2 regions of the Bacillus kalamii genome follow, and region 1 is predicted to be linked to the other one. Evidence: a T-box and tRNA genes for the amino acid it is inferred to sense, from the RefSeq annotation. Region 1 holds a T-box; the other holds one or more tRNA genes.
What was found. The T-box of region 1 lies ahead of metG (methionine--tRNA ligase). A T-box ahead of a tRNA ligase gene usually reads a tRNA of that ligase, here a tRNA-Met.

Region 1 (6,317 bases):
TGTTTCCGTTTTGCCGAGTACGACAGAAACTTTATTTGCATTAGGCTTGGATAAAGAAATTGTCGGAGTATCCGACTTTGATAACTATCCAGAAAAAGTGTCGAAAAGGCAAAAAATCGGCTCGCAGGATATCAATGTAGAAAGTGTGCTTGCATTGGCGCCTGATGTTGCCTTTATTTCAGAGTACCATGCCAGAAGCCATGCCAATGTGGTAAAGCAATTGCAGGATGCAGGCATTACGACCATTGTCAATAATACATCCCAAAGTACGTTCGATGATACGTACAAAGCCATTGAAATGATCGCTAAAGCTACCGGTACAGAAAAGAAAGCTGAGGAAATAGTGAAGGGCATGAAGGAAAAGGCAGCAACCATCCAGCAAAAAGCAAAAGAAGTAAAAGGAAAGAAAAAAGTATGGATTGAAACGTCCGCACCACCGGAAATGTATAGCGGAGGGAAGGGAACATTCCTTGATGAATTGTTGTCAATCATAGGAGCTGAGAATGTTGCAGGCCGACAGGAGGGCTGGATCAAGATGAATGAAGAAGAAGTGGTCAAGCTCAATCCAGATGTCATTGTTACAACATATGGCTATTATGATAAAAATGCGGTTAATCAGGTCATAGAAAGAAAAGGCTGGCAAGAAGTGAATGCAGTGAAGCAAAAGCAAATTTTTGATGTGAACAGCGATTTGGTCTCAAGACCGGGCCCTCGTTTGGCGGACGGTTTAGAGGCGCTCGCCAAAGCCGTATATCCGGATGTTTACCAATAAACGGATAGCGGCTCTGACGGCAGTTTCGACCGCACTTGTTGCAGCGAGCCTAATAGCGGGAGTTTTCTTCGGTTCCGTGCCGGTGTCAGTGTCCGATATTCTAAGGATACTGTTCGGTAAACTGTTCCATATGAATCTGTTTGAAGGAGACCGAAATATTGAAATGATTGTTTGGACGATCCGTTTTTCCCGGGTAATCCTTGCCTTTTTGGTCGGTGCCTCATTAGCTCTTGCAGGGGCGGCATTTCAAGGGTTGTTAAGAAATACCTTGGCGGACCCCTATACGATAGGCGTCTCTTCAGGGGCGTCTCTCGGTGCTGTCCTTGTCCTGTTTTTCCATGTGCCTGCAACATTTCTGGCCGGCTATTTGCAACCTGTGGCGGCTATTCTCTTTGGATTCCTTACACTGCTGTTGGTATTAGGCATTTCGCATTATTCGACCGGCCGAATGTCCAATCAAACAATCATTTTGGCAGGAGTCATCATTTCTTCTTTTATGAGCGCCTTTATTTCATTGATGATTGCTTTATCGCCAAGAGAAGATTTATCCAATATCCTTAATTGGACTATGGGGAGTGTTGCCATGAGGGGATGGGGGCATGTGGCGCTCATTCTTCCCTTTTTCTTGATTGGAGGCTTCCTTATTTTAATACATGCACGCGAATTGAATGCAATGGCACTTGGTGAGCAATCCGCCCGATTTTCAGGCATGGATGTGAAGCGCAAGAAGCAGCTCATTTTGATTGGTGCATCCATTCTTACAGGAGGGGCTGTTGCCGTATCCGGAGCAATCGGATTTGTCGGATTGGTCATTCCGCATCTTGTGCGTTTGATAATTGGCGCGAATCATCGGCATGTTCTTCCTTTTTCTCTAGTACTAGGCGGCTCTTATTTGGTACTGGCCGACTTGGCGGCCCGCATGGTGATTGCCCCAAGGGAACTGCCAATCGGTGTCATTACGGCTCTGATCGGTGCCCCTATTTTTGCCTGGCTGCTGATCAAGCAAAGAAAGAAAATGGCCAATAGAGTGTAAGGAGGCTCGATGATGATTACATTAACAGATATAACGGGAGGGTATAGCCGGCAGGCTGATATTGTAAGGAATCTCTCACTGAATGTTGAAAAAGGCACTTTCTTTTCGCTAGTCGGGCCAAATGGGAGCGGTAAGACAACCTTAATCCGATTAATGATGGGGGCTTTGCAATTGAGGGCCGGAACCGTAATGATAGCCGGCAAGCCTTTAGAAGATTATTCAGTAAAGGAGCTAGCACGGAAAGTGGCAGTCATGACCCAGGAGAATGAAGTAGGAATGGATTTTTCGGCTTGGGAAATCGTCGGCCTTGGCCGTTATCCACATCAAAGTGGCCTGCTGTTGCGGGATGCCAGCCAAGAGGATGAACAGGTTATCAGAAGGGTTATGGAGCAGACGTCTACATGGGAATTAAGGAATGAAATATATGGAGCCCTCAGCGGAGGCCAGAAGCAGAGAGTCCTGCTTGCCAAGGCCCTTGCCCAACAGCCGCAGATCCTTTTGCTTGACGAGCCGACGAACCATTTGGATGCCAGGCACAGCATGGAGCTGCTGGATTTGCTGAAAGAATTGCAATGCGAGGAACAATTGACGATCATGGCTATTTTACATGACCTAAATATCGCCTCGCTATACAGTGATCAAATCGGCTTAATGGAAGCTGGAAGACTGATCGGAGTCTATAATGGCCTTTCGGAAAGGGAACAACCCATATTTAGCGATACATACGGTGTCGATATGTTCTTCGGGCGCCATCCTAAAACGGTGAAAACAGCCGTATTCTTCGAGCCCGGTTTTTTAAAAGGAAAAGAGGCGTATCCAATGACTGGCTGTTTGGAATGCATCTCTGCTTCAAATTCAATTCAGCTTTCGTTTGGGCATTCGGTGAAAACACTGACCTCCGGATTGCAAGGCAAAGGTTTTTCGTGGGAGGATGGCTGGATTCTTACTGAAAAGGGAATCCGGAAAAACAACGTTCTTCCAGTTGGATTTTTGCCATTGCCCAAAAGTGATAGAGGCGAATTTGCCATATCCTTTGGTGAAGCGGGAGAGGTTTCAAGCTGGATGCCAGGCAGCCATATCCCTGCCGATACGCATATACTCATGTTTCTGTTTTTAGAAAATGGGTCATGCCATCTCACGTTATTGATGTCCAACAAGCTGTCAGATACAGAAATGGTCCAGTTAAGCAATGTTTTAACGCAGGAGCTTACTAGGCTACATATTCTACAAAGCGGGTCCACCTGCGAAATAGCCATTCAGCAATTGTCAATCAGCTGCTCACCTGGAAACGGCAATTCCAATTCGAATGGGAATGAAGTTGCTCCGACTTGCAAGGAGCTTCTACGTTATGTATATAAACGTGTTTCTGGGAACTGAAAGTAAGCTCTTGGCCAAGTGAATCATGGATTCCTTGGCCTTTTCCTTATGAGGGGAGCGATAAGAATTTGTAATGTATTCTCATAAATAATATGTCATTTTCTTATGGATGAATGAGAGAGACAATGATAAAGAAATCAAAAAAGGAAGGAGAGAGTGTGTATGCCGATTGATTTTCATAATGAGGAATTGAGTGCCGCCTATTCCAATCGGACGCCTGATCAATCTTGGCCGGAAATGATAAATGGATTGACAGCAGGTGTTTCCGGAAAAATAGTGGCAGATATAGGCTGCGGTGGAGGAATATATACTCGTATACTCGCAGAGTTGGATGCGGATGAGGTTTTCGGAATCGATTTTTCACCGACTATTCTTGGGAAGGCGATTAAAGATAGCACGGAATACAAAAGGATTTCATACAGATTGGGCAATGCCGTTCATACCGGTTTAGCTTCTTCATCCTGTGATATTGTGCTTCTTAGGGCAGTAATCCATCATTTGCCTGAACTGGTCAACAGCTTTATAGAGGCAAACCGCATCCTTAAACCCCAGGGCATTCTTTTGATCCAGGATCGTACCCCTGATGATTGTTTTCTTGAGGGAAGCCCCAATCATATAAGAGGCTATTTCTTCTCGGCATACCCCCAACTGAAAAAAATTGAATTAATTAAAAGGTACACGGATCAGGAAGTGAACACTAGCATGGAAAAGGCAGGTTTCACGGTGCAGCCTTCACGTGAATTTTGGGAGAACAGGGCCGTCTTTACAACTATTGAAGAATTGGAGGAAGATATTATTTCAAGAAAAGGAAGATCGATTCTGCATGAATTAACAGATGTGGACCTTTGCTCCTTAGTGGCGTATATGAAGGAAAAAGTAAACGGAAAGACCCCTATTGTTGACCGTAATCGCTGGTCTGTCTGGAAGGGGATAAAAAATTGATGAAGGAAAATGTTGGTAAAACGATTCGAACCTGTTATACTATAAAAAATATGAAATGCAAGGATGGGAAAAAGTAAATTGGACGGATTTTCTGCAGAGAGCTCCAGCTGGTGAAAAGGAGCAAAATCTCCAATTGAACAATGGTCCCGGAGCAGCGTCCTGAAAAGATGGCCCACATCTAAGTAGGGCACGACAAGTGTTGGTACTTGTTATCAAAACCACAGTATGACAGCCGGAGCTATGGCTGTGTACTTGGCAAGGCTGCCAGTGTGAGCTGGCGGCGAAATAAAGTGGAACCACGAATTAAACCTCGTCTTTATCAGTGTGATAAGGGCGGGGTTTTTTTATATACAAAAATAGGAAAGGAGTGTTTCATATGCCGGTTTTTATAGGGGGAGCGTGGCCATATGCAAATGGGTCCTTGCATCTCGGCCATATAGCCAGTCTTTTGCCGGGTGATGTACTTGCCCGTTATTATCGTCTGAAAGGGGAGGATGTATTGTATGTTTCAGGAAGTGATTGCAACGGGACACCGATCAGCATCCGGGCCAGGCAAGAGAAGATAAGTGTGAAAACAATTGCGGACAGATATCACAATGAATTTCTTGATTCTTTCGATCAACTCGGATTTTCCTACGACATCTTTACAAGAACAGATTCAGAGCACCATCATCAAACGGTTCAAGAAGTATTCATGGCTTTGATGGAGAACGGGCATATTTACCCGAAAATGATTAAACAAGCTTATTGCTGCACGTGCAGCCAGTTTTTGCCGGATCGATACGTAGAAGGGCTTTGTCCTCATTGCAAGCAATCTGCCAGAGGAGATCAATGTGATTATTGCGGTCATATTTTGGAGACGGCCGATTTAGTGGCTGCAAGCTGCAAACTATGCGGAAGCGAACCCTCCTTTAGGGAAACGGAGCATCTTTATTTTTCTCTAAGCGAGTTTCAGGAAAGATTAGAAAAACGTGTCGAGCAAGGATCTCATAGCGGAAATTGGCGGATGAATGCAGTGAATCTCAGTCGAAGATACTTATTGGAGGGATTAAAGGATCGTGCAGTGTCACGAGATTTGCCTTTGGGTGTCAGTGTTCCGGTTAAAGGGTATGAAGACAAAAAAATATATGTTTGGATTGAGGCGGTATCCGGTTATTATTCAGCGAGCCGTAAATGGGCAGAGAAAAAAGGTACGTCTGCTGAAGCTTTTTGGAATAGCGGATGCAGGACGTATTATGTACATGGAAAGGATAATATCCCGTTCCATACGTTGATTTGGCCAGCCATCATGATGGGGGCTTGCATGGATGCCCTTCCTGCTTATATACTTTCAAGCGAATATTTGACTGTTGAAAAGCAAAAATTATCAACCAGCCGGAATTGGGCAGTGTGGGTGCCGGAGATGCTTGAACGATATGATCCGGACTCGATCCGCTATTATTTAATCATGAACGGACCGGAAAACCGTGATGCTGATTTTTCTTGGAGAGAGTTTATATACAGCCACAACAGCGAGCTGTTGGGAGCATTCGGCAATTTTGTGAACCGAACCCTGAAATTCATAGAACGTTCCTTTCAAGGTAATATACCGCACGGAACCGCCGATACACTAGTAAAAGAAAAATTGCAGTCCTTATATGACTCTGCGGGAAGGCAAATTGAAGGAGGGCAATTCAAAAAGGCACTAGAAGACATATTCGACTTCATCCGTTTCGCTAATAAATATTTTGATGAAAGAGAACCGTGGAAGCAGGTTAAGGAAGCACCGTATGAAGGGGATAATACCTTATTCAACTGTGTGCTTATCATTACCAATCTAGTGCAATTGCTCAGCCCTTTTATCCCTTTTGCCTGTGAAAAAACAGGGAAGATGATCGGTATGGCTGCAACCGATTGGGCATACAAGGATGTCAGCACTGATCAGATCAAAAGCGTTTCCCCTTTATTCAACAGGCTTGATGTAAATGCCATTGCATATGAAAGGCAACGGTTGATGAATGGGAGCCAATGAAAGGCCATCAGAATATGTTTTATCATTGGTAAAGATGACAAAGGACGGAAGTTACAGCATAATAAAAATAGAATATTTTACCATCACACAAGTGTTTAAAGAGGAAGGAGGGGGACTATGGATCTGTTTTCTGTAGATATTCTGCAGATAAGGGATACCCATTATGCAATCGGTGCGGAGAC
Region 2 (6,317 bases), 2.2 Mb from region 1:
GTTCACCCAAATACAGATCTCTACCTGCCATATAAAAAGAAAGGGGGCTTATATGATTCATTTTCACTACTGAACTGTACAATATATTTGTATTCAATTTATTTGCCTTCTGTAAGCACGTTTGAAGCCCTTCCAGAGTGCGTATTTCTATTCCGATAGCCATTCCAACAATACCCCCTTTTTCCATTCATTCTTAACGTTCCTTTAAACCTATTTAAAGATACACCCCGTAAATGAATTGTGTCAATTATTCAAATCCTCGATTCCTATTAACGGATAGGATTTATTCTGATTCCTCAAATAATGAGCACCCAATGTCCAATTATCCATCCATTAGTAGAAAATCTCTTCCTATTTAGTATGCGTTCCTTTTTTCATGTGAAAAAACGCTCATATATCTATTTTACACTGAACCCTCTATCTTTTCACCGAAAAAGATTGCAGTAACTTTTGTCATTTCATAGAGCTCCCATTATAGCTGCCATTGTTTCATTACAGTTTAACCGGGTATAGAAAAAGAACAAAATGCGGCAATGAATTAAACACAATCCAATAGGAGGTTCACTATGATTACTACAAAACAATGCCAAAAATTAAAAGAACAATTAGTACAAATGAAAAAAGACTCACAGCATGTGATCAACAATAATAACCCAACAGATGATGTCAGCCTTAGCGATACGGTAGACGAACTCTCATCTTATGATAACCACCCTGCCGATTTAGGGACAGAACTTGCCGACCGTGAAAAAAATTATGCCTTGGACGACCATATGTCTACCGAGATAGATAACATCAATGAAGCTCTGCAAGCCATTGAAGAAGGGACATATGGCAAATGTAAAACATGCGGCATCGATATTCCATATGAACGGCTAGAGGCGATCCCCTATACACTTTATTGTGTCAAACATACACCTAGCCAATCCAAAGAGACTGACCGGCCCGTTGAAGAAGAAATCTTATCGCCCATAGAGCCGAATTCCTTCGAAACAAAGCATGATCCTAGAATCAATGACGACATTGACAGCTTCAAGGAAGTAGCTAACTATGGAACTTCCGAAACTCCCGCCGATTTCCAGACGCCTAAGGATTCCTACGATGACATTTATAGCGAAGAAAAGGAAGGCAGTACAGAACCCTATGAATCGTTTACAGCTACTGATATAAAAGGAAACGACGCCAAAACATATGAATCAGAAGAATTTAAGAAATATGAAGAAAAATTGGATGAAGAACATCTTGAATCACCGCTAGGGGATATCCCTTATAAAAAGAGAGATAGCTATACTGGAGAAGAAAAGTGAATACGTAATAAGATCCCGGATATAAAACAGCCGGGATCTCTTTTAATTTATCTATTATGCTGATCAGCAAAAGGTGAAGCAATATCAGCATATATGACTTTTTCCCATGTTAGTGACCAATTCTTTACTTTTTTTCTTCTATTATAGACCTTCCAGACGTGGGCATTTTCAAGGGCTATAGGAGTTGGTCTTACAATCATATTCAACAGATCGTCCCATCCATGGGGAGCCGACAATACAAGGTTACCCCTATTATCCAGAGTAGCACCCGCTGCAGTAACCGTTTCTGGAAATTTCGCTATCGCATCCATAGATGAATGATAAGGTTCATCATGATTGACCTTATGCATTCTGGCCTGATTTTTCACACTCCATGGGATATTAGGTTTCCATTGAATTAGTTGTTCTTCATAATACAGCTCATGCTCTTTCTCTGTATGGACCCGATCAAAATAAACGACATCGACATCTCCTAGCGGTGACGACACCGTTTTACCATGAAGAGTGTCCCATATTTTATTCCGGATAAACCCGGCGCATATCCACCAATCTGGCAACTTCAATTGTTGAACAGTCTGTAAAATATCCATCATCCACTGGTCTCTACTAATCAATTGTTCAATATTTTGCTCTGATTGAATCATCATTGAACTCTCCTTTGCTCTCTTCTCAATAGGAAATACTATTTATTCATGAAATTAACTGGATCTGCCCTGGCTAACCAAAAGCCTATCTTTTGAAACCGTTGTTGCTCGCTTATATGTATTATGTTTATTCTTCCTGCCATTACGACTACTGAAAAAGATCGTATACATCTGAATAGTTTGTTCTATTCAGATTCATATACCAGAAGACAACAAAAAAAACATGCAATTTCTAGTTGCATGTTTTCTATAGATGACCCGTACGGGATTCGAACCCGTGTTACCGCCGTGAAAGGGCGGTGTCTTAACCGCTTGACCAACGGGCCAATATGGCGGAGAAGGAGGGATTTGAACCCTCGCGCCGCTTACGCGACCTACACCCTTAGCAGGGGCGCCTCTTCAGCCTCTTGAGTACTTCCCCACAATATAAAAATGGCTCCGCAGGTAGGATTCGAACCTACGACCGCTCGGTTAACAGCCGAGTGCTCTACCACTGAGCTACTGCGGAATGGTGGGCCTAAGTGGACTCGAACCACCGACCTCACGCTTATCAGGCGTGCGCTCTAACCAGCTGAGCTATAGGCCCATTCTTTGGAGCGGGTGAAGGGAATCGAACCCTCATCATCAGCTTGGAAGGCTGAGGTTTTACCACTAAACTACACCCGCATATATATGGGGCGACTGATGGGAATCGAACCCACGAATGTCGGAACCACAATCCGATGCGTTAACCACTTCGCCACAATCGCCGTTATATTTAAAAATATGGTGGCTCAGGACGGAATCGAACCGCCGACACAAGGATTTTCAGTCCTTTGCTCTACCGACTGAGCTACTGAGCCATTAGTATATTAAGGATCTGCATGAGCAGATTTCAGCATCCTTCATCTAGTATGTAGAAGGATTTGCCATTCTACCATGTAAGAATGGCGGTCCCGACGGGAATCGAACCCGCGATCTCCTGCGTGACAGGCAGGCATGTTAACCGCTACACCACGGGACCTTTCTGATTGCGGGGACAGGATTTGAACCTGCGACCTTCGGGTTATGAGCCCGACGAGCTACCAGACTGCTCCACCCCGCGACGGTAATAATGTTGATTTCTTTTAAAAAATGGAGGAGGTAGAGGGATTCGAACCCCCGCGAGCCGTTAAGCCCCTGTCGGTTTTCAAGACCGATCCCTTCAGCCGAACTTGGGTATACCTCCGCATAAAAGAAATAATATGGTGGACCTTGTAGGACTCGAACCTACGACCGGACGGTTATGAGCCGTCTGCTCTAACCAGCTGAGCTAAAGGTCCTTATTTTGGTAGCGGCGGAGGGGATCGAACCCCCGACCTCACGGGTATGAACCGTACGCTCTAGCCAGCTGAGCTACACCGCCAAAATAGATAAGGATTATATAATATTAAATGGTGGAGCCTAGCGGGATCGAACCGCTGACCTCCTGCGTGCAAGGCAGGCGCTCTCCCAGCTGAGCTAAGGCCCCAATTAATATGTAATGGTCGGGAAGACAGGATTCGAACCTGCGACCCCTTGGTCCCAAACCAAGTGCTCTACCAAGCTGAGCTACTTCCCGAAATATGGCGCGCCCGAAAGGAGTCGAACCCATAACCTTCTGATCCGTAGTCAGACGCTCTATCCAATTGAGCTACGGGCGCATATTTCACATATAATATAATAAATGGTGCCGAGGACCGGAATCGAACCGGTACGGTAGTCACCTACCGCAGGATTTTAAGTCCTGTGCGTCTGCCAGTTCCGCCACCCCGGCTTTGGAACTCTTTGGAGCGGAAGACGGGATTCGAACCCGCGACCCCAACCTTGGCAAGGTTGTATTCTACCACTGAACTACTTCCGCAAATGGTGCGGGTGAAGGGACTTGAACCCCCACGCCGTAAGGCGCCAGATCCTAAGTCTGGTGCGTCTGCCAATTCCGCCACACCCGCATATAAATGGTGAGCCATGAAGGATTCGAACCTTCGACCCTCTGATTAAAAGTCAGATGCTCTACCAACTGAGCTAATGGCTCTTCAAATGGTGCCGGCAAGAGGAGTCGAACCCCCGACCTACTGATTACAAGTCAGTTGCTCTACCAACTGAGCTACACCGGCATTGTTATGGTGGAGGATGACGGGATCGAACCGCCGACCCTCTGCTTGTAAGGCAGATGCTCTCCCAGCTGAGCTAATCCTCCATTTTTGTATGCCTGGCAACGTCCTACTCTCGCAGGGGGAAACCCCCAACTACCATCGGCGCTGAAGAGCTTAACTTCCGTGTTCGGAATGGGAACGGGTGTGGCCTCTTCGCCATCATTACCAGACATTTATTTGAGACAAATATTATTATATACAGTCTTTCAAATAATTTCAAGAACAAATTTATATTTATTCCTTCAAAACTAGATAACAGAGGCATTCAAACACATGTAACTTTTCTATGTCCAGCTACGGCTCCTAGCTTTTCGGTCGTTTCGGTCCGTCACTTCAAATCCAAAAGCGGGATTTTGATGAGCCGGCCCTCCAACGCCTGTCAAAGCTGAACAGTCGCCTTCGCCTTTCTTTTTGGTTAAGTCCTCGACCGATTAGTATCCGTCAACTCCATGTGTCGCCACACTTCCATCTCGAACCTATCAACCTGATCATCTCTCAGGGGTCTTACTAGCTTGACGCTATGGGAAATCTCATCTTGAGGGGGGCTTCATGCTTAGATGCTTTCAGCACTTATCCCGTCCGCACATAGCTACCCAGCGATGCCTTTGGCAAGACAACTGGTACACCAGAGGTGCGTCCATCCCGGTCCTCTCGTACTAAGGACAGCTCCTCTCAAATTTCCTACGCCCGCGACGGATAGGGACCGAACTGTCTCACGACGTTCTGAACCCAGCTCGCGTACCGCTTTAATGGGCGAACAGCCCAACCCTTGGGACCGACTACAGCCCCAGGATGCGATGAGCCGACATCGAGGTGCCAAACCTCCCCGTCGATGTGGACTCTTGGGGGAGATAAGCCTGTTATCCCCGGGGTAGCTTTTATCCGTTGAGCGATGGCCCTTCCATGCGGAACCACCGGATCACTAAGCCCGACTTTCGTCCCTGCTCGACTTGTAGGTCTCGCAGTCAAGCTCCCTTATGCCTTTGCACTCTACGAATGATTTCCAACCATTCTGAGGGAACCTTTGGGCGCCTCCGTTACATTTTAGGAGGCGACCGCCCCAGTCAAACTGCCCGCCTGACACTGTCTCCCACCCCGATAAGGGGTGCGGGTTAGAATTTCAATACAACCAGGGTAGTATCCCACCGACGCCTCCACCGAAGCTAGCGCTCCGGCTTCAAAGGCTCCTACCTATCCTGTACAAGCTGTACCAAAATTCAATATCAGGCTGCAGTAAAGCTCCACGGGGTCTTTCCGTCCTGTCGCGGGTAACCTGCATCTTCACAGGTACTATAATTTCACCGAGTCTCTCGTTGAGACAGTGCCCAGATCGTTACGCCTTTCGTGCGGGTCGGAACTTACCCGACAAGGAATTTCGCTACCTTAGGACCGTTATAGTTACGGCCGCCGTTTACTGGGGCTTCGATTCAAAGCTTCGCTTGCGCTAACCTCTCCTCTTAACCTTCCAGCACCGGGCAGGCGTCAGCCCCTATACTTCGCCTTGCGGCTTCGCAGAGACCTGTGTTTTTGCTAAACAGTCGCCTGGGCCTATTCACTGCGGCTCTCTCGGGCTTGCACCCTACCAGAGCACCCCTTCTCCCGAAGTTACGGGGTCATTTTGCCGAGTTCCTTAACGAGAGTTCTCTCGCACACCTTAGGATTCTCTCCTCGCCTACCTGTGTCGGTTTGCGGTACGGGCACCTTTTATCTCGCTAGAAGCTTTTCTTGGCAGTGTAGAATCAAGAACTTCGGTACTAAATTTCCCTCGCTATCACAGCTCCGCCTTCACGGCAATGGGATTTGCCTCATTGCCAGCCTAACTGCTTAGACGCACATATCCAACAGTGCGCTTACTCTATCTTACTGCGTCCCTCCATTGCTCAAACGATAAAGAGGTGGTACAGGAATATCAACCTGTTGTCCATCGCCTACGCCTTTCGGCCTCGGCTTAGGTCCCGACTAACCCTGAGCGGACGAGCCTTCCTCAGGAAACCTTAGGCATTCGGTGGAAGGGATTCTCACCCTTCTTTCGCTACTCATACCGGCATTCTCACTTCTAAGCGCTCCACCAGTCCTTCCGGTCTGACTTCACAGCACTTAGAACGCTCTCCTACCACGCATACCATACGGTATGCATCCACAGCTTCGGTGATACGTTTAGCCCCGGTACATTTTCGGCGCAGAGTCACTCGACCAGTGAGCTATTACGCACT

Region 2: it encodes a tRNA-Met, which carries the amino acid that the T-box ahead of metG (methionine--tRNA ligase) is inferred to sense. The anticodon was not compared.

What each region holds. Positions count from the first base shown of each region.
Region 1 covers NZ_JBDFMI010000001.1:2,533,018-2,539,334, reverse strand. Annotated here, with positions in the region: gene ABC357_RS12560 (ABC transporter substrate-binding protein) at 1-772, shown strand, start outside; gene ABC357_RS12555 (FecCD family ABC transporter permease) at 759-1,805, shown strand; gene ABC357_RS12550 (ABC transporter ATP-binding protein) at 1,815-3,182, shown strand; gene ABC357_RS12545 (class I SAM-dependent methyltransferase) at 3,345-4,124, shown strand; T-box leader at 4,176-4,445, shown strand; gene metG (methionine--tRNA ligase) at 4,501-6,135, shown strand; gene ABC357_RS12535 (C45 family autoproteolytic acyltransferase/hydrolase) at 6,253-6,317, shown strand, end outside.
Region 2 covers NZ_JBDFMI010000001.1:347,804-354,120, reverse strand. Annotated here, with positions in the region: gene ABC357_RS01905 (isochorismate synthase) at 1-163, opposite strand, end outside; gene ABC357_RS01900 (TraR/DksA C4-type zinc finger protein) at 567-1,307, shown strand; gene ABC357_RS01895 (nucleotidyltransferase family protein) at 1,355-1,954, opposite strand; tRNA gene ABC357_RS01890 (tRNA-Glu) at 2,206-2,277, opposite strand; tRNA gene ABC357_RS01885 (tRNA-Ser) at 2,282-2,372, opposite strand; tRNA gene ABC357_RS01880 (tRNA-Asn) at 2,385-2,459, opposite strand; tRNA gene ABC357_RS01875 (tRNA-Ile) at 2,461-2,537, opposite strand; tRNA gene ABC357_RS01870 (tRNA-Gly) at 2,544-2,617, opposite strand; tRNA gene ABC357_RS01865 (tRNA-His) at 2,625-2,700, opposite strand; tRNA gene ABC357_RS01860 (tRNA-Phe) at 2,718-2,793, opposite strand; tRNA gene ABC357_RS01855 (tRNA-Asp) at 2,879-2,954, opposite strand; tRNA gene ABC357_RS01850 (tRNA-Met) at 2,962-3,035, opposite strand; tRNA gene ABC357_RS01845 (tRNA-Ser) at 3,066-3,158, opposite strand; tRNA gene ABC357_RS01840 (tRNA-Ile) at 3,176-3,252, opposite strand; tRNA gene ABC357_RS01835 (tRNA-Met) at 3,259-3,335, opposite strand; tRNA gene ABC357_RS01830 (tRNA-Ala) at 3,365-3,440, opposite strand; tRNA gene ABC357_RS01825 (tRNA-Pro) at 3,454-3,530, opposite strand; tRNA gene ABC357_RS01820 (tRNA-Arg) at 3,536-3,612, opposite strand; tRNA gene ABC357_RS01815 (tRNA-Leu) at 3,637-3,725, opposite strand; tRNA gene ABC357_RS01810 (tRNA-Gly) at 3,738-3,812, opposite strand; tRNA gene ABC357_RS01805 (tRNA-Leu) at 3,816-3,900, opposite strand; tRNA gene ABC357_RS01800 (tRNA-Lys) at 3,908-3,983, opposite strand; tRNA gene ABC357_RS01795 (tRNA-Thr) at 3,990-4,065, opposite strand; tRNA gene ABC357_RS01790 (tRNA-Val) at 4,073-4,148, opposite strand; rRNA gene rrf (5S ribosomal RNA) at 4,159-4,274, opposite strand; rRNA gene ABC357_RS01780 (23S ribosomal RNA) at 4,516-6,317, opposite strand, start outside.